Linked DNA regions of Streptosporangium becharense. The protein of the gene in region 1 interacts with the protein of each later gene in a pairwise test. Links are inferred from orthologs where the notes say so. Each region holds a gene or a part of one and is shown on either strand. Other genes may lie near its edges. The genes, in order: F4562_RS09135 and F4562_RS25375.

Evidence for each region.
Region 2: the proteins of F4562_RS09135 (region 1) and F4562_RS25375 interact in binary tests that used the Escherichia coli proteins (3 or more experiments, as listed by UniProt). The link is inferred for Streptosporangium becharense from one-to-one orthologs.

The regions. Positions count from the first base shown.
Region 1 is NZ_JACHMP010000001.1:2,124,624-2,134,107, reverse strand. What follows is about bases 4,564-7,295. They hold F4562_RS09135 (helix-turn-helix domain-containing protein), read left to right. Parts: upstream 4,564-5,416; coding sequence 5,417-6,175; downstream 6,176-7,295. Other genes in these bases: rimO (30S ribosomal protein S12 methylthiotransferase RimO), read left to right, coding at 6,240-7,295; F4562_RS09140 (DNA translocase FtsK), read left to right, coding at 4,564-5,335. In the rest of the region: F4562_RS09155 (IclR family transcriptional regulator), read left to right, coding at 1-647; F4562_RS09150 (tautomerase family protein), read left to right, coding at 761-973; F4562_RS09145 (sodium:solute symporter family protein), read right to left, coding at 1,072-2,574; more of F4562_RS09140, read left to right, coding at 2,804-4,563; more of rimO, read left to right, coding at 7,296-7,652; pgsA (CDP-diacylglycerol--glycerol-3-phosphate 3-phosphatidyltransferase), read left to right, coding at 7,678-8,283; F4562_RS09120 (CinA family protein), read left to right, coding at 8,280-8,783; F4562_RS09115 (helix-turn-helix domain-containing protein), read left to right, coding at 8,991-9,338; F4562_RS09110 (Fpg/Nei family DNA glycosylase), read right to left, coding at 9,335-9,484.
Region 2 is NZ_JACHMP010000001.1:5,769,099-5,778,774, forward strand. Bases 720-3,643 are described here. They hold F4562_RS25375 (rod shape-determining protein), read left to right. Parts: upstream 720-1,627; coding sequence 1,628-2,659; downstream 2,660-3,643. Other genes in these bases: F4562_RS25365 (hypothetical protein), read left to right, coding at 720-929; ndk (nucleoside-diphosphate kinase), read left to right, coding at 1,026-1,436; mreC (rod shape-determining protein MreC), read left to right, coding at 2,659-3,567; mreD (rod shape-determining protein MreD), read left to right, coding at 3,571-3,643. Also shown: more of F4562_RS25365, read left to right, coding at 1-719; more of mreD, read left to right, coding at 3,644-4,119; mrdA (penicillin-binding protein 2), read left to right, coding at 4,330-6,393; rod shape-determining protein RodA, read left to right, coding at 6,449-7,612; F4562_RS25400 (hypothetical protein), read left to right, coding at 7,743-7,967; F4562_RS25405 (NsdA family TPR-like regulatory protein), read left to right, coding at 8,071-9,507; F4562_RS25410 (phosphotransferase enzyme family protein), read left to right, coding at 9,536-9,676. UniProt on the Escherichia coli protein: Forms membrane-associated dynamic filaments that are essential for cell shape determination. Acts by regulating cell wall synthesis and cell elongation, and thus cell shape.

The DNA.
Region 1 (9,484 bases):
GCATCCTCCAGTCGCTCGTCGAGTGGGGGTTCGCGCGGGCGGACGGCAGCGGGGGTTACGAGCCCGGCCCCCGCATCCTCACACTGGCGGGGCGGGTCATGAACCGCTTCGACCCGGCCCGCCAGGCGTCCGTGGCGCTGAACGCCCTGCACGAGCGGATCGGCTACACCACGCACTTCGCGATCCGCAGCGGCGACGAAGCCGTCTACGTCGACAAGCTGGAGGGCCGGCGGCCGTACCAGATGCCCTCGCGCGTCGGCATGAGCCTGCGCCTGCACTGCACCGCGATCGGCAAGGCGATCCTCGCCCAGCTGGGCGAGGACGAGGTCCGCGCCATCTGTGCCCGCACGGGCATGCCCGCCGCCACGCCCGGCACCCTGACGACGCCGGACGGGCTCGTGGCCCATCTGGCCGAGGTGCGCGCCCGCGGCTACGCGCTGGACGACGAGGAGAACCTCCCCGGCATCCTGTGCGTGGCGGCCCCGGTCTTCGACCACACCGGTCAGGTGCTCGGCGGCATCTCCATCTCCGCCCTGGCGATGGACATGAGCCGCGAGGACGTCGAGCGGTTCGCCCCCGAGGTGGTCGCGGCGGCCAAGGAGGTCTCCCGCGCTCTCGGCGCTCCCGAACCGGTCCTGCGCGGCTGACGGGCGGGGGCCGTCAGCCCGCCGCTCCGGCCGGCGGCCCGTTACACCACTTCTGAGTCCGCGATGGCTGCTCGGCGCATATTGTTTCATGTAGCGGAATCTGGTGTCATGTTATGCAACACAATGATCCGGAGGTCGTCATGCCGAACATCACCGTCGAGCTGCTGTCGGGTCGGACCCTCGACCAGCGCCGCGAATTCGTGGCCGCGCTGACCGACGCGGCGGTGGACATCCTGAAGGCGCGCCGCGAGGCGGTGCGCATCGTCTTCACGGAGATCGAGAAGTCCGACGTCGCCAACGGTGGCGTCCTGGAGTCCGACAAGTAGTACGAGGCCGCCACGTCCGAGGCTCCCGGCGGGAGCGGACGTGGCGGCCTCGCGGCGGTCCTGCGGCAACGCCGTGGTGCCGCCATGGCGGCCCGGTGTCAGCCGCTCGCACCCGCCCGCTCCGGCGCGGTGTCGGCGTCGGTGTCCAGGGAGTCGACCAACGCGTCGCGATCGGCGCGGTTCTCCGGCTTCAGCAGCCCGATCGCCACGTAGAGGACCAGTGACGTCACCAGCGGCACGCCGACCACCATCGCGGTGTCCTTGGCCTCGACGATCCACTTCACGTACGCCCAGACGCCCAGGCCCGCGGCCCAGGAGACGATCGCCGCGGTCGGGCCGCTCCGCCGGAACCACGGCAGCATGCCCAGCATCAGCGGGATCGAGATCGGTCCCATCGTCGCCGCGACCAGGTCGACCACGATCTTCAGTACGACGCCCTGACCCTCGGTCGAGATGGCGATCACCATGCTGATCAGTACGAAGACGAACGTGGTCACCCGGGCGAAGGTCAGTTCGGCCCGGGCGGACAGTTCGCGCACCCGGCGGACGATCACCGGGGCGATGTCCCGGGTGATGACCGAGGAGATCACGTTGGCGTCGGAGGCGACCATGGCCATGGTGTGCGAGAAGAAGCCCGCCAGCACCAGGCCGATCACACCCGGCGGCAGCAGGGTCTGCGCCAGCCGTACATAGGCCTCTTCGGCGTTGGCCAGGCCGGGCACGATGAGCGGCGCGGCGAACATCGGGATGAACAGGATCAGCGGCCAGATGAGCCACAGCGCGCTCGACAGCAGCGCCGAGCGCTTGGCCTCCGAGCCCGAGGAGGCGGCCATGTAGCGCTGGGCGAGGTTCCACATTCCGCCGTTGTACTCGAAGGTCTTGATGAAGAGCAGGGCGAGGAAGAACGTCGTCGTGTAGGGCCCGTTGAAGGGGTCGCCGTGCCCTTCGGGAAGCTTGTCCCACATCGTCCACAGGGTGGCGACGCCGTCCAGGTGCGCCATGATCGCGATGAACATGGCGACGCCCGCGACACCCTGGATGACGAACTGCCCGAAGTCGGTGAGCACGTCCGCCCACAGGCCCCCGGCCGTGATGTAGATCAGCGTGACGGCTCCGGTGACCAGGATTCCCCACCGGATCGGGATCCCCGCGAAGCCCCGGAGCAGGATCGCGATCGCCACCCACTTGGCCGCGATGTCCACCACCTTCAGCAGCGCGCCGCTGTAGGCCAGCACCTGCTGGGTCGGCAGGTTGTAACGCCTGGCGAGGTACTCCAGGGGGGAGACCACGCCGTGCTTCGACCGGAGCCGGTTCCACCGGGCCGCCCAGAGGAAGGCCCCGACACCGACGCCGAGGCCGATGGTCAGCGCCCACCAGACGTACATGGCCAGCCCGTACTGGTAGGCGACGGCCGCGAACGCCACGAACATGATCGCGCTGTAACCCGACATGTGGTGGGAGATGCCGGATAACCACCAGGGGATGCGGCCGCCGGCGGTGAAGAAGTCGACCACATTCTTGATGCGGCTCTTCGACCACACGCCGATGGCGACCATGACAAGGAAGTACGCCCCAAGGACGAGCCAGTCGAGTGCGGACATGTGTCTCCTCCCAACGCTCTGTTGGTGAGGAGGTTCTATTACATGGAACGCAATGTCAATACATAGAATGGAATGCGCTTTCCTTGGGGGCCATTGGGGGATTTAAGGGTTTTGTCGGTTTTGCTGGAGTATCGCCATTAATGTGATGCTGATCACGGTAGGGAGGAGAGCGTCGCCGTTCCGGCGTGCCTCCCTGCGATTCACCACCCGTCTCGTTAGCCTCGTTAACATGGCCACCCGTACGTCTAAAGGCGCCTCAGGCAAGCCCTCCGGCAGAGGGCCCGCCGGCCGGCCCGGGTCCCCCTCGGCCCGCACGTCGCCCGCCCGGCGGGCCTCCACCGCGCGGCCGAAGGCCGCAGCCTCGGCCCGCAGGCCCGCCCCGGCGCGGCCCGATCCGATCGGCTGGGTCCTCATCATGATCGGCAAGCTGTTCATGGGGGTCTGGATGCTCCTCGCCGGGGGCATCGGCAGCGCGGCGCGGGCCCTGGGGCAGAACGCCCGCGAGCTCGACCCCGCGCACCGTCGCGACGGCCTCGGCCTCGCCGTGTTCGCCGGGGCGATCGTGCTGGCGGCCATGACCTGGCGGCAGAGCACCGGCACGGTCTCCGGTGTGGTCAACGCCGTCATGCGCGGTGTCTTCGGGTCGCTGACCTGGCTGGTCCCGATTCTGCTGGCCCTGCTGGCCTGGCGACTGCTGCGCCATCCGGACCAGAACGCCGACACCGGCCGGATGATGATCGGCTGGTCCGCCCTCGCCGTCGGCGTGCTCGGTGTCGTGCACGTCGTCCACAACACGCCGTACCCGTCGGGTGGCCCCTCGGACGGCATGGACAAGGTCTCGGCGGCGGGGGGGATGATCGGCTTCGTCGTCTCGGCGCCGCCGGCCAGCATCCTGCCCGCCTTCGTCACCATCCCGCTGCTACTGATCCTCTCCGGCTTCGGGGTGCTGGTGATCACCGCGACGCCGGTGCACCGGATCCCCGAACGGCTGGCGGAGATCCGGCACATGCTCTTCAACCGCGAGGCGCCGGCGCGGCCGCGCACCCCCAGGAAGCGGCCCGTCACGCGCAAGAAGCCGGCGGCCGACGGCTCCGAGCCGGGCGACACCGTCAAGCCGTACGACACCCCCGTGGTCGCCGGGTCGCAGGAGGACAAGCTCGCCGACCACGCGCCGGAGATCGTTCCCGGCCTGGTCACGGAGGAGGAGCCGCAGGCCGCCATGCCCGTGCCGGCCGAGCCGCCCGTGCCCACCCCGGCACCGCGCAAGGTCGAGCAGCTCGTGCTGTCACCGCAGGCCGGGCCCTACACCCTGCCCGACGCCCAGCTGCTGCGTCCCGGCAGCGCCCCCAAGCCGCAGACGAAGGCCAACACGGTCGTCGTCAACGCCCTCACCAGCGTGCTGGAGCAGTTCGCCATCGACGCCCAGGTGATCGGCTTCACCCGGGGACCGACGGTCACGCGCTACGAGATCGAGCTCGGCCCCGCGGTCAAGGTCGAGAAGGTCACCGCGCTCACCAAGAACATCGCCTACGCCGTCAAGTCCGCCGACGTCCGGATCCTGTCCCCCATCCCCGGCAAGTCGGCGATCGGCGTCGAGATCCCCAACACCGACAAGGATCTCGTCTCGCTGGGCGACATCCTGCGTTCCCAGGTCGCCCAGGCCGACCACCACCCGATGATCGTCGGGCTGGGCAAGGACGTCGAGGGACGCACGATCGTGGCCAACCTCGCCAAGATGCCGCACCTGCTCATCGCGGGCGCCACCGGTGCCGGAAAGTCGGTCTGCGTCAACGGTCTGATCTCCTCGATCCTGATGCGCGCCACACCGGACGAGGTGCGGATGGTCCTGGTCGACCCCAAGCGGGTCGAGCTGAGCGTGTACGAGGGCATCCCGCACCTCATCACGCCGATCATCACCAACCCCAAGAAGGCCGCCGAGGCCCTGGAATGGGTCGTCGGGGAGATGGACCGCCGCTACGACGACCTGGCCGCCAGCGGCTTCCGGCACGTCGACGACTTCAACAAGGCGGTGCGCTCGGGCAAGCTCGTGCCGCCCCCCGGCAGCGAACGGGTCTACCAGCCCTACCCCTACCTGCTGGTGATCGTCGACGAGCTCGCCGACCTGATGATGGTCGCCCCCCGCGACGTGGAAGACTCCATCGTCCGCATCACCCAGCTCGCCCGCGCCGCCGGGATCCACCTGGTCATCGCCACCCAGCGGCCCAGCGTGGACGTCGTCACCGGCCTGATCAAGGCCAACGTCCCCTCGCGGCTGGCGTTCGCCACCTCGTCGCTGTCCGACTCCCGGGTCATCCTCGACCAGCCGGGCGCCGAGAAGCTCGTCGGGCAGGGTGACGCGCTCTTCCTGCCGATGGGCGCCAGCAAGCCCATGCGCCTGCAGAACGCCTTCATCTCCGAGAAGGAGATCACCGAGATCGTCGCGCACTGCAAGGCCCAGATGGCGGCCGAGTACCGCGACGACGTCGCCGCCGTGTCGACCGCCAAGAAGGAGATCGACGAGGAGATCGGCGACGACCTCGACCTGCTCGTCCAGGCGGCCGAGCTGATCGTCACCACCCAGTTCGGCTCCACCTCGATGCTCCAGCGCAAGCTCCGGGTGGGCTTCGCCAAGGCGGGACGCCTGATGGACCTGCTGGAGAGCCGGAACGTGGTCGGCCCGAGCGAGGGGTCCAAGGCCAGGGAGGTCCTGGTCAAGCCCGACGAGCTTGCGGGGCTTCTGGCCGACTTGAGAGGAGAATGACGATCCCACTGCGCACTCTCCGCCCGATTACTGATTGAATGGGAGTCGCTACGCAACGTCGGGGGCTGGGGGGCGTGCGCTATGGACATAGGCGGCGATCTGGCGGAGGCGCGACGGTCGATGGGGCTGACCGTCGGGCAGTTGAGCGCGCGGACGCGCATCCGCGAGGTGATCATTCAGGCGATCGAGCGGAACGACTTCTCCGCCTGCGGCGGCGATTTCTACGCCCGCGGGCACATCCGCAACATCGCCAGGGTCGTCGGGCTCGATCCCGAGGCCCTGGTGCACCGTTACGACGAGGAGCACGGGGGCGTGCCGCTGCCGGTCCGCGCCGCGAGCATCTTCCAGGCCGACACGCCCATCAGGATCCGCGAGCGCCGCTCGCCCAACTGGACCATGGCCATGGCGGTCGCGCTGGTCATCGTCGTCGTGTTCGGCGTGGTCCGGACGATGGGCGGCGACGGCGACACGCCGACCGCCGACGTCGTCCCGGTGCCTCCGGCCGCGCCGTCGGCTCCGGCCGGTTCGGCGCCCGACTCCCCGCGCCGGACGACGCCGCTGGCCAAGAGCAAGCGCAGCGACGTGGTCGTCCTGAAGGTCCGGGCGGAGCGGTCCTCGTGGGTGGAAGCCGAGGACGCGAACGGACGCAGGCTCTTCGCCGGAGTCCTCGGAGCGGGCAAGACCACCGTCCTGCGGGCCAGGAAGATGAAAGTCACCTTCGCCGACGGAGGAGCGGTGACCCTGCAGATGAACGGCAAGAACATCGGTGCCCCCGGGCGTCCCGGGCAGGTGGTCAACCGCTCCTACGCGGTCTCCGCGGCCAAGGAGGGCCGGCGCTGAGGTCGCTCGAATAGGGGGGAGGTGCACCGGGTAGTGGCCAACTCCCGATACCGTAGTCATCACCATGTCATCCCGCCGAACCGCATCGCTGATCACACTTGGCTGCGCACGTAACGAGGTCGACTCCGAGGAGCTCGCCGCCCGTCTTGAGGCTGCCGGTTGGCAGCTGGGCGACGACGATCCCGACGTCATCGTCGTCAACACGTGCGGCTTCATCGACTCCGCGAAGAAGGACTCCATCGACACGCTGCTCGCCGCAGCCGACTCGGGCACCAAGGTGGTCGCCGCGGGCTGCATGGCCGAGCGGTACGGAGACCAGCTGGCCGACGCGCTGCCGGAGGCGGCGGCCGTCATCTCCTTCGACGACTACACCGAGATCGGCGCGCGTCTCGACGACGTGCTGGCGGGCAGGCCGCTCGTGCCGCACAGCCCCCGCGACCGCCGGACCCTGCTGCCCATCTCGCCGGTCGAGCGGGCCGCCGCGGCCCCCAAGGCCAGCATCCCGGGCCACGGGGAGCTGCCGGAGGGAGTGGCCCCGGCCAGCGGTCCCCGGCCGCTCCGCAAGCGCCTGGGCACCGGTCCGGTGGCCTCGCTGAAGCTGGCCTCCGGCTGCGACCGCCGCTGCACCTTCTGCGCGATTCCGGCCTTCCGCGGCGCGTACGTCTCGCGAGCCCCCGAAGAACTGCTCGCCGAGGCCGCCTGGCTGGCCGGGGAGGGCGTCAAGGAGCTCGTGCTCGTCAGCGAGAACTCCACCTCCTACGGCAAGGACCTGGGCGACCTGCGGGCGCTGGAGAAGCTGCTGCCCGCCCTCGCCGCGACCGAGGGCATCGAACGGGTGCGCGTCAGCTACCTCCAGCCCGCCGAGCTCCGCCCCGGGCTGCTGGAGGCGATCGCCGCGACCGAGGGCGTCGCCCCGTACTTCGACCTGTCCTTCCAGCACGCCAGCGGTTCGGTGCTGCGCCGGATGCGCCGCTTCGGCGATCCCCGCCGCTTCCTGGAGCTTTTGGGTTCCATCCGTGCCCTGGCCCCCGAGGCGGGCGTGCGCTCCAACTTCATCGTGGGGTTCCCCGGCGAGACCGAGGAGGAGTTCGCCGAGCTGACCGACTTCCTGCAGGAGGCCAGGCTCGACGTGGTCGGCGTCTTCGGCTACTCCGACGAGGAGGGCACCGAGGCGGCCTCCCTGCCGGGCAAGCTCGACCAGGAGACCGTCGACGCCCGGGTGGCCGCGCTCACCGAGCTGGTCGAGGAGCTGATGGCCCAGCGGGCCGAGGAGCGGATCGGCACCGAGATCGACGTCCTCATCGAGGAGGATCTGGGAGACGGCGGCTACGAGGGCCGTGCCGCCCACCAGGGGCCGGAGGTCGACGGTTGCGTAACGGTCCAGGGCATCGGCCTGGTCACCGGCCAGATCGTCCGCGCCGTCGTGGTCGACTCCGAGGGGGTCGACCTGATCGCGCGCATCAAGGCCGCACCGTGAGCGCGCCGCCGGGGCGGGAGATCGTATGACCGATACGCCAGACACCGGCACCGGTCCGACCACGGCATCCACGCGCCCCAAGGTGAGCACCTGGAACATCGCCAACGTCGTGACGGTGATACGTCTGGCGATGGTTCCTTTCTTCGCGGTCTGCCTTTTCGTGCCGGGCTCCGGCTGGCGGGTGACCGCGTTGGTGGTCTTCCTGGTGGCCTCGCTCACCGACCTGCTCGACGGCGAGCTGGCCCGCCGCTACGGCCTGATCACCGACTTCGGGAAGATCGCCGACCCGATCGCCGACAAGGCCCTGATCGGTGCCGCTCTGATCGGCTTCTCGGTGCTGGGGGAACTGCCCTGGTGGGTCACCGCCGTGATCCTCGGCCGGGAGCTGGGCGTCACCGCACTGCGGTTCGCGGTCATCCGGCACGGGGTCATCCCGGCCAGCTACGGCGGGAAGGTCAAGACCGTCCTGCAGATCGCCGCGATCGTCTCCTACATCTGGCCGGGAGTGCCCGGCCCGATCCGCTGGGTCATCATGGGGGCGGCCGTGGTGGTGACCGTCGGCACCGGCCTCGACTATGTGATCCGGGCGGTCAAGTTGCGGCAGGTCGCGAAGCGGGCGCGGGCACGATGAGCCACCGGCTTCTCCAGGCCACCCAGGTGCTCTCGCTCCTCGTCCGCCGGGGCGAGACGGTGGCGGTGGCCGAGTCGTTGACCGCGGGGTTGATCGGCGCCGCGCTCACCGGCCCTTCGGGGGCCTCGGCGGCCTTCCGGGGCGGGGTCCTGTCCTACGCCACGGAGCTCAAGCACCGGCTCCTGCACGTCCCGGCCGACCTGCTCGACCGGGAGGGCGCCGTCCACCCGGAGGTCGCCGCGGCCATGGCCGTCGGTGTCCGCCGTCTCGCCGATGCCACATACGGCCTGGCCGCGACGGGTGTCGCCGGGCCTGACCCGCAGGACGGCAAACCGGTGGGTACCGTCCATCTGGCCGTTAGCGGTCCGGGCGGGCGGGTATGGCACCGGGACCTGCGCCTTGCGGGGTCCCGTGAGGAGATCCGCGAGCAGACGGTGAATGAGGCCATAGACCTGTTGAGAGGTGTGCTTGAGGCGAACTTGGGGGAACATTCCGGGTGATTACCGCGTTACGTCCCCAGCGAACATGCTCACCATGGTCTGCCGCGGTGTCGGTGGATACAGGTACGGTGGAACTGTGAGTGAGGTAAAGGTCAAGTGATGATGACGGCGAGGAGTATGTACCAAGGGTCGCGTTCGAAGAACGGGCGGCACGAACCGATCGCGCGGAATGTCGTGAAGACGCCCGCGCCCGGGAGGGAGCGACAGATGGTCCTGCTGCGTCAGCTGCTGGGTGACGTTCTCCGGCGGCTGAGGGTGCGCCAGAGTCGCACCTTGCGTGAGGTTTCCACGCTGGCCAGGGTTTCCCTGGGTTACTTGTCCGAGGTGGAGCGGGGCCAGAAAGAGGCCTCGTCGGAGCTGCTCGCGTCGATCTGCAACGCCTTGGGCGTGCCGCTCTCGCAGGTGCTTCGTGAGGTTTCCGACCAGTTCGCGTTGGCAGAGCTCCAGCACGCGCCGGTGCTGGCCGGCGACGTTCCCGAGCGGGAGCGCCTGCCGATCCCCGAGACCGTGCCGGATTCCGTCTTCCCCGAGGTCAACGACATGGTGGCCGCCTAGCCCGCCGGTTCCTCCGGTTGGCAGTGACGGCACCAGACGATCAGCCGCTCCTGCGGCTGTGCTCCTATCTCACCACGACTGATGCGGTGCCCGCAGCGCAGGCAAGGCCGTCCGGCCCTGCCATATACCCACATGCCCCGTCCCGG
Region 2 (9,676 bases), 3.6 Mb from region 1 along the record:
CCCTGCTGGGGCTGGCCACCTTGGGCGCCCCGGGAGGAGCCGCCGGCCGCGCGTCCGCGTACGCGATGTCCGCGGTGGGGGTGGTGCTCCTGCCCACCTGTGCCCAGGTCACCTATGTCGAGCTCGGCGGGCTCGGCGGCCCCGGCCTGTCGGGGCTGTGGCCGGCTTTCGTGATCGCGGGGGTGGCGGGTCTGGTCGCCGCAGTGCTGGCCGGTCGGTTGCGTGACGCCGCCGTCCCCGGCCTCGCGGCGGGCGGTCTGGTGGCCGTGATGGCCGGCCTGTGCGCGGTCCGGTTGTTCCTGCCGACCCCCGGCGGGCCGATTCTGATCCTGCCGTTCGTGCTGCTCACCGTGGGGGCTGCGGTGGCGCTCACCGCCGCGCTGCGTCTGCACGGGGCGGTCTCGGCGCTTTTCGCCCTGTCGTTGTTCTTTCCCGCGGTGCTCGTGGGCTTCCTGCTGGGCAGCGGTGTCCAGGTCCCCCGCCTGAGGGAGGCGACGACTCCGCAGGCCCTGGTCGACGGGTTCGTGGACGCACTGCATCTGTGGGCGCTGATCGGAGGTGGCCTGGTGCTTCTGGTCATCGTGCTCGGGGCGGTCTTCGCCCGTCTCCTGCCCGGCACCTCGGCGGACACGGGCACCGAGGGCCTGCCGGGCACCTCGGACGTGCCGGGTACCCGTGAGGCGACCGGGGCGAAGGATCCGGTGCGCGGGAGGGATGCGGCCGTACCGGTCGTACCGGGTGCCGCCGCCGAGGCGACACCGCCCGGGGACGGCGGGGACACCCGCCCGCGTCCCGTGCCGGACCCGGCAGGGGAACCCGCGCGGGAGCCCGGTCCGGACCAGGAGAAGACCGCGGTCCCGCCCGTGGTGGTGCCGCCGCCCACTCCCTCACCGGAGGACGACCCGGCGAACGGCTCCACCCTTCCGTGACGTGACCTCGCCGACCATGGGGAACCTCGCGAAGGGCGGTAAACTTCGCGCGTTCACCGCAGTCCGCGACCTATCCCTGTTCAAAGGAGAACTCCAGTGTCCGAGCGCACCCTTGTCCTGATCAAGCCCGACGGCGTCGCGCGTGGTCTCATCGGTGACGTCATCGCCCGCGTCGAGCGCAAGGGCCTGAAGGTCGTGGCGTTGGAGCTGCGCACCCTGGACGTCGAGACGGCCAAGGCGCACTACGCCGAGCACTCCGAGCGGCCGTTCTTCGGGGAGCTGGTGGAGTTCATCACCTCCGGCCCGCTGGTCGCGCTGGTGCTCGAGGGCCCCCGCGCCGTCGAGGCCTTCCGCGCGCTCGCCGGTCTCACCGACCCGGTGAAGTCCGCTCCCGGCACCATCCGCGGCGACCACGCCCTGGAGATCGGCGCGAACGTCGTCCACGGCTCCGACTCCCCCGAGTCCGCCGCCAGGGAGATCAAGATCTTCTTCCCGGACCGCTTCTAAACTCCCGGATATTCCGGCTTCGCGGACCCCGTCGTCCTGTGGGACGGCGGGGTCCGGTGCGTTCCGCCTGACCCAAGATTTTGCTGGGGTAGGGCTGCTCATTGCGCTTAAGGGTGGGTGCGCCACGTTACGATTCGAGTGCGTTCCGTAGTTTTCGCCGACGACCCGACGGAAGGGGGGCAGCCTTCCTCATGGGCGGTAATCTTGCTTTTCTCGGCCGTGACATGGCAGTCGACCTCGGCACCGCGAACACGCTGGTCTATGTGAGAGGCCGCGGCATCGTGCTCAACGAGCCTTCCGTCGTTGCGATCAACACCACGACGGGGAAGATCGTGGCCGTGGGCATCGAGGCCAAACGGATGATCGGTCGCACGCCCGGCAACATCGTGGCCATCCGGCCGCTCAAGGACGGTGTGATCGCCGACTTCGACGTGACCGAGCGCATGCTGCGCTATTTCATCCAGCGGGTGCACAGACGTCGTCACTTCGCCAAGCCGCGCATCATCATCGCGGTGCCGAGCGGGATCACCGGGGTCGAGCAGCGCGCGGTCAAGGAGGCCGGCTACCAGGCGGGAGCCCGCCGGGTCTACATCATCGAGGAGCCGATGGCCGCCGCGATCGGTGCCGGTCTGCCCGTGCACGAGCCGACCGGCAACATGGTGGTCGACGTCGGCGGTGGCACCACCGAGGTCGCGATCATCTCGATGGGCGGCGTGGTCACCAGCCAGTCGATCAGGGTGGGCGGCGACGAGCTCGACCACGCGATCATCACCTTCGCCAAGAAGGAGTACTCCCTCATGCTCGGCGAACGGACCGCCGAGGAGGTCAAGATGGCGATCGGTTCCGCCTGCCTGCTGCCCGAGGAGAGTCACGCCGAGATCCGGGGTCGCGACCTGGTCAGCGGGCTGCCGAAGACGGTCGTCGTGTCCGCCGGAGAGATCCGCAAGGCCATCGAGGAGCCGCTGAACGCGATCGTCGACGCGGTCAAGACCACACTCGACAAGTGCCCGCCCGAGCTGTCCGGAGACCTGATGGACCGGGGGATCGCGCTCACCGGTGGCGGAGCGCTGCTGAAGGGGATGGACGAGCGGCTCAAGGACGAGACGGGCATGCCCATCCATCTCGTCGACAACGCGCTCGACTCCGTCGCGCTCGGCTCGGGCAAGTGCGTCGAGGACTTCGACGCTCTCCAGCAGGTTCTCGTCCCCGAACCACGTCACTGATGAAGGACACCCGCCGGTCACGGATCAACCTGGGGTTGCTGCTCGCAGCCGCGTTGATCCTGGTGACCGTCGATCATCGTGCCGGGGCCGGCTCCCCGCTGGGCCCGCTCCGGGGAGTCGGCAGCGAGCTGTTCGGGGCTGTGGAGAACGCGGGAGCCGGGATCGCCCGGCCGGTCGGCGAGTTCTTCGAGACGATGGCCGGAGCACCCGCCGCCCGGCGGCGGGTCGAGGAGTTGCGTGCCGAGAACCAGCGGCTCAAGCGTGACCTGGCGGCGCGGAACCTCGATCGCAGGCGCTCGGAGGAACTGCGCAGACTGCTGGGTACGGCGGGAGCCGGTGGATACACGGTCGTGACCGCCCAGGTGATCGCCCGGCGGGGCACGCTCGGATTCGAGGAGGCCGTCGAGCTCGACGTGGGCCGTGCCGACGGGGTGCGTCCGGAGATGACCGTGCTGAACGCCGACGGGCTGGTCGGCCGGGTGATCCAGGCGGGTTCGGAGACCTCGACCGTGCTCCTGCTCAGCGACCCCGCCTCGGCCGCCGGAGCCCGGCTGGAGAGCAGCAACGAGATCGGCGTGGTGCACGGCGTGGGGGAGAACGGTCGCCTGATCCGTTTCCGGTTGCTCGACTCGACCGCGCCGATCACCCCCGGCCACCGGATCGTGAGCTTCGGCTCCCAGCGTGGGGTTCCGTACGTGGCGGGGGTGCCGATCGGGGTGATCGAGCGGGTGGAGGCCACACCGGGGGAGCTGACCCGTATCGCCTACGCACGGCCGTACGCCGACCTCACCGCGCTCGACGTGGTCGGTGTGGTGATGCGGGCACCCCGGCGTGAGCCGCGCGGCCCGGTGATCCCCCCGGAGCCGCGAGAGCCGAAGAAACCCTCCGTGGCGCGAGAGGGGACCTGACGGATGGTACGGGGCGTGCTGTTCGTGGCGATGCTCCTGATCGTCATGGTCGTCCAGGTGACGGTCGTCAACCTGCTGCCGTTACCCGGGGAGGCCGTGCCGGATCTGGTCCTGCTCGCGGTGGTGGGTTACGCGCTGGCCCGGGGCGCCACGGCGGGGGCCGTCATGGGGTTCACCGTGGGGCTCGTCAGTGACGTGCTGCCGCCGGTGGCCCACCTGCTCGGGCAGAACGCGTTCCTGCTGTGTCTCGTCGGTTTCATCGCAGGGCGGGCGGTCGAGAAGTATCCGGGGGCCGGGCCGGTCGCGGCGTTGGGGTGCGCGGCCGCGGGCCCGGTGATCGCGGTGGCGGCCGGTGCCCTGCTCAACGATGTACGGGTCGACCTGGCCACGCTCACCACGGTGTTGCCGCAGGCGGTGTTCTACAACCTGCTGGCCGCACCGCCCGTGGTGTGGGCGGCGCGCAGGGTCGTCCGGGGGCCGGAGACGACGTGGTCGGTCCACCGGTCGTCGCGCTATCCGGCGCGGGGTCGTGTGGAGTGGGGTGCATGGTGAGGAAACCATCAGGCGCCCGGTGAGGAGACCGCCGGGTGCCTGGTGGAGAACACCGGGCCCGGTGAGGGGGGTGCCGGGCGTGTGGTGAGGGGTTCGCCCGGTGGGCGGCGGCTGTCTCACCGGGTGGGGCGGCTGGGCCGCGGGACGTGGGTGGGGGCTCCGCGGGCGTGGCGGTCAGGGGGCGGGCGTGACGCGTGAGGAGGAACGGGCATGATCCGGATGCGGGGGCGACTGGTCGTGCTGCAGGTGCTGGTCGTGTCGTTGATGACGCTGCTCGCCGCGCGGCTCTGGCAGGTGCAGGTGGTGCGCGGCGCGGAGTACGTGGCGGCCGCGACCGAGACGCGAACCCGCGATGTGGTCGTTCCGGCGGTGCGCGGGCAGATCCTCGACTCCGCCGGGCGTCCGCTGGTGCGCAACCGGACCACGTTGGTCGTCTCGGTCGACCGTACGCGCCTGAACCGGATGGAGGGCAACGGCAGGACGGTGCTCGACCGGCTGGCCAAGGTGCTCGGCCGCCGTACCGCCGAGTTGCGCGAGCGGATCAGGGCATGCGGGCCGGGTGTGGCCCGGCCGTGCTGGCCCGGTTCGCCCTACCAGCCGATCCCGATCGACGACGACGTCACCACCCGTGAGGCCCTGCAGATCCTGGAGCGCCAGGAGGAGTTCCCCGGGGTGACGGCCGAGGTCCAGGCCGTACGGGAGTATCCGGGCGACAGCGCGGGCGCGCAGGCGCTGGGTTACCTGCAACCGATCACGCAGGAGGAGCTGGAGCGGCGCGACGGCCTCCGGGCGGCGTTCTCCGGGGTGGACCTGGTCGGCCGGGACGGCCTGGAGTCGGTGTACGACGTGCCGCTGCGCGGGACACCGGGGATGCGGCGGGTGCAGGTCGACCGGCTCGGCAAGGTCATCGGGGTGGAGCGGCAGGTGCCCCCGGTTCCCGGTGACACGCTCATCACCAGCATCGACGCCAAGGTGCAGGCCGCGGCGGAGAAGGCGCTGGCCGAGGCCATGAAGAGCGCTCCCAGGGCCGACGGCGCGGCGGCGGTGGTGCTGGACGCGAGGACCAGCCGGGTCATCGCGCTGGCCAGCGCGCCGACGTATGACCCGGCGGTCTGGACCGGGGGGATCTCCGAGACGCAGTACCAGCGTCTGCTGTCCGACAAGGCGGGCAGGCCGCTGGTGTCGCGGGCCATCAAGGGGGAGTTCGCACCCGGCTCGACCTTCAAGGTGTCGTCGGTGGCGGCGATGCTGCGCGACGGGTACCCGTTGCACGGCAAGTACTCCTGCCCGGGGTCGTTCATGGTGGGCGACCGGCCGTTCAACAACTTCCGCGGCATCGGGCTGGGCACGCTCACCCTGCACACGGCGCTGGTGAAGTCCTGCGACACGATCTTCTATCGGGCGGCCTACGAGCAGTGGTTGCGCGATGGCGGGTTGCACCCCAAGGGGAGGACGAAGGAACCGATGGCGGCCATGGCGCGGGCCTTCGGGTTCGGCAGGCCGACGGGCATCGACCTGCCGGGCGAGTCTCCCGGGCGGATCCCCGACCGCGCCTGGAAGAAACAGTTGTGGTCGGTCACCAAGGACGAGAACTGCAGGCGGGCCAGGACGGGCTATCCCGAGGCGGCCAGGAGCAGCCCGAGCAGGGCCGCCTTCCTCAAGCGGCTGGCGTACGAGAACTGCCTGGAGGGCTACCAGTGGCGGCCGGGTGACGCGGCCAACTTCTCCATCGGGCAGGGGGACGTGCTGGTGACGCCGTTGCAGCTGGCGGCGGCCTACGCCGCGCTGGTCGGTGACGGCAGGCTGCGCAGCCCCCGGGTGGGGTGGGCACTGGTGCGTCCCGACGGCACCAAGGTCAAGGAGATCGAGGTACCGGTGGTGGGCAGGCTGCCGCTGTCGGCCGGTGAGCGGGCCTACATCAAGGGGGCGTTGAGCGAGGTGGCCTCCGACGGCACCGCGGCGGGTGCGTTCTCCGGGTTCCCCATGGACGAGGTCAAGATCGGCGGCAAGACCGGGACCGCCGAGGTCTACGGCAAGGCCGACACCTCGTGGTTCGCCTCGTTCGCCCCGACGGACAAGCCGCGGTTCGTGATCGTGGCCATGGTGTCCCAGGGCGGGATGGGCGGTCAGACCGCGGCTCCCGCGGTGCGGAAGATCTACGAGGCCATCTTCGGCTTCGCACCCGACGGGAAACGGACCGCCCCCCTCCTACCCGGCGGACGCCCGGCCGCCGAACCTCCGATGATCGAGCGGGACGGGACGGTGGCCCGATGACGACGGTGTGCCGTAGGGCCGCGGGCGCGTCTTCGCGGGGCCGCGGGAGAACGTCATGAGCCGGGTGGCGGCCGTGCCACCGAAGACGTCGTCCGCGGGCAGGGCGGTGACGGTGCTGTCGGCGGTCGGCCGGATGGACGGCGTCATGCTGGTCGCGGTGGCCGCGCTGGCCGTGATCGGCACCCTGCTGGTGTGGTCGTCGACGCGGACGTGGGCGGCCGGCTCGACCGGGCTGGTCAAGAAGCACATCCTCCTTCTCATGATCGGATCCATGCTGGGCGGGGTCGTGGCGATGGTGAACCATCGGGCGTTGCGGGCGTACGCGCCCGTGGTGTACGGCCTCACCCTGGTCGGCCTGCTCCTGGTGATCACGCCGCTCGGTACGACGGTGAACGGCGCCCACTCGTGGATCATGCTGGGCGGCGGCTTCGGCCTCCAGCCGTCGGAGTTCGCCAAGGTCGGCCTGGTGCTGATGCTCGCGATGCTGCTGGCCAAGCCCGCCGAGGGCACCGACCGGCCGCGCGGTGCCGACGTCGGGATCGCGCTGGTGATATCCGCCGTCACCATGGGGCTGGTGATGCTCCAGCCCGACCTGGGCACCACGATGGTCATCGGAGTGATCACGGCCGGGGCGATCGTCATCGCCGGGGTCCGCAAACGCTGGATCGCCGGCCTCTTCCTCGCCGTGGTCGGCGGCGCGGTGACGGTGTGGTTCATGGACGTGCTGGAGCCGTACCAGATCGCCCGGTTCACCGCCTTCCTGAACCCGGCGAGCGACCCGCGCGGCGTCGGTTACAACAGCACCCAGTCGCTGATCGCGATCGGGTCGGGACAGGTGTTCGGCAAGGGACTGTTCGAGGGCGGCCAGACCACCGGCCGGTTCGTGCCCGAACAGCACACCGACTTCATCTTCACGGTCGTGGGGGAGGAGTTCGGTTTCCTGGGCTCGGTCACCGTGGTGGCCCTGCTCGGCACGGTCCTGGTGCGGGGGGTGCGGATCGCCCGTGAGTGCGGTGACCGGTTCGGCACGCTGGTGGCCGGGGTCATCGTGTGCTGGCTGGCCTTCCAGACGTTCGTCAACATCGGGATGACGATCGGGATCATGCCGATCACCGGCCTTCCGCTGCCGTTCGTCTCCTACGGGGGCACGGCCACGTTCGCCCACATGATCGCCATTGGACTGCTGCAGGCCGTCCACATGCGCGAAGAGCACTTCTGAGCGGCGGTGTGGGACGCGGGTGGCGACATGAGAGCGGTCCGCATGTCACGGGCCCGGATTCTCACTGGCGTCGTGCCCGCGGAGCGAACACTCTGGGAACGAAGCCGGAACTCGCGATGACGGAGGAACCGTGATCTCTGAGCTCGCCGAGAGGCAACGCGCGCTCGAACTGCTGCGGACCGCGTTCCCCGACTACCGGATCGTGTTCAGCAAGGGCCGGTGGGCGGCGGTGTCGGCGGGCAGCCCACCGGTGGTGTGGTTCGCCAAGACGCCGAGCAGCCTGTGCGGGCAGCTCTTCCAAGCGCAGCTCCGCAACGGCGGAACGGTGGTGCCCTTCGGCGGTGGCCGTTCATGAGGCCGTCCCGCTTCGGGCCCGGCGGCGGGTTCTCACCTCCCCCCGCCCCGGGGTGGCGCACTAACGTGACGGGGTCCCCGGCCACCGGCGTTCCGGAGAGCAGATGACCCAGATCTCACGCGGGGGAGACCGCGCGACGCTCGCCTGTGCGACGATCATCCGCAACCGCACTCTGGCCGCCCTCCCGGGCCCGCCGTCCGTGGCTGTCATCCAGCAGATGGTGGACGAGATCCACGCCTGCTGCCCCCGGCAGACCCGCTTCAAGTGCTACCGGCTCGCGCACGGGTGGACGGTGGAGGAGGCCATCGAGCGCTTCCACGCCATGTGCGATCGCGAGGGCGTCAGGCGGCGCGGCCTGAGCGAGCGCTCCTGGCGGGAGTGGGAGGCGGGAGCGCGGCCCGACCGCGACTACACGGACCTGCTGTGCCGGCTCTTCCAGACCGGTCCGGTGCAGCTCGGTTTCGCCAACGACTACACCCCCGAGGAGCTGCGTGTGGTGCCGTCCGCGCCTCCCGCCCTTGACCTGATCATGGTCGCGGCCGACGAGGCGGGCGCGCACGCCGAGCAGGCGGAGGCCAGCGAGCTGGGCACGGGTGCGCTGGAGCGGCTGCGCACCCAGGTGATCTGGGTCGGCCGGCGCTATGTCTCCGAGGCGCCGCTGCCGTTGTTCGTGGAGATGCGCGAGCTGCAGGAACGCACCCGCAGGGCACTGGACAAGCGTGTCCACCCCGGTCAGGCGCGGGAGCTGTACTTCCTCAGCGGAGCCCTGTGCGGGCTGATGGCCAATGTCAGCATGGACATGGACCGCCGTGTCCCCGCCGACACGCTCGCGCGGGCCGCGTGGACGTACGGCAAGATCGCCGGGCACCCGGCGCTGATGGGGTGGGCACGCGGCATGCAGGCGTCGGTGGCGCTGTGGGACCGCCGCCACGGTGACGCGGCGCGTTACGCCGAGGAGGGCCTGACCTGCGTGCGCGAGGGGTCGGGCGCCACCCGCCTGCACATGCTCAGGGCACGTTCGTACGCGCTGCTCGGGCGGCACAGGGAGGCGTCCGAGGCGCTGCTGTGGGCGGCCGACGCGCGCTCGGCCGCGACCGACGAGCTGCACGACGAGATCGCCGGGGAGTTCGCGTTCCGTCCCGCCAAGGAGCGCTACTACGCGGCGGTCACCCACCTGCACCTGGGTGACTCCGCGTCGGCCATCGAGGCGGCGCGTGAGTCGCTCGGCCTGTACACCTCGGGGGAGCCGGAGAACCGTTCCTACGGGTGCGAGTCGATGGCCAGTGCCCACCTGACGATCGCCCACCTGATGGAGGGCGACACCTCGGGCGCCGAGGAGGCGGTGGCGCCGATCCTCGCGCTCCCGCCCGACCGGCGGATCAGCAGCCTGGGAACGACCCTCGGCACGGGTCGTGCCCTGCTCGCCGGCCGGCCGGGGGCCGAGCAGATGGCGCGGCGGATCGAGAGTTTCTGCGCGGTGGGCCTGCCACAGCAGGCCCGGCACGCGATTTCCGATGTCTCGGACAGGAGTGAACGATGACGGCTTCCGTCGTGAAAAGGAGCGGACGATGACGATCGCGGCCGAGGCGGAGGGTTCGCTTCTCGTCCGGGCGGGTGCGGCGCTCGGTGACGCGTGCCGGCGGGCCGGTCTCGACGCCACCGGTGCCACGCTGCTGCGCAGCTTCGCCAACACCGTCTACCACCTGCCG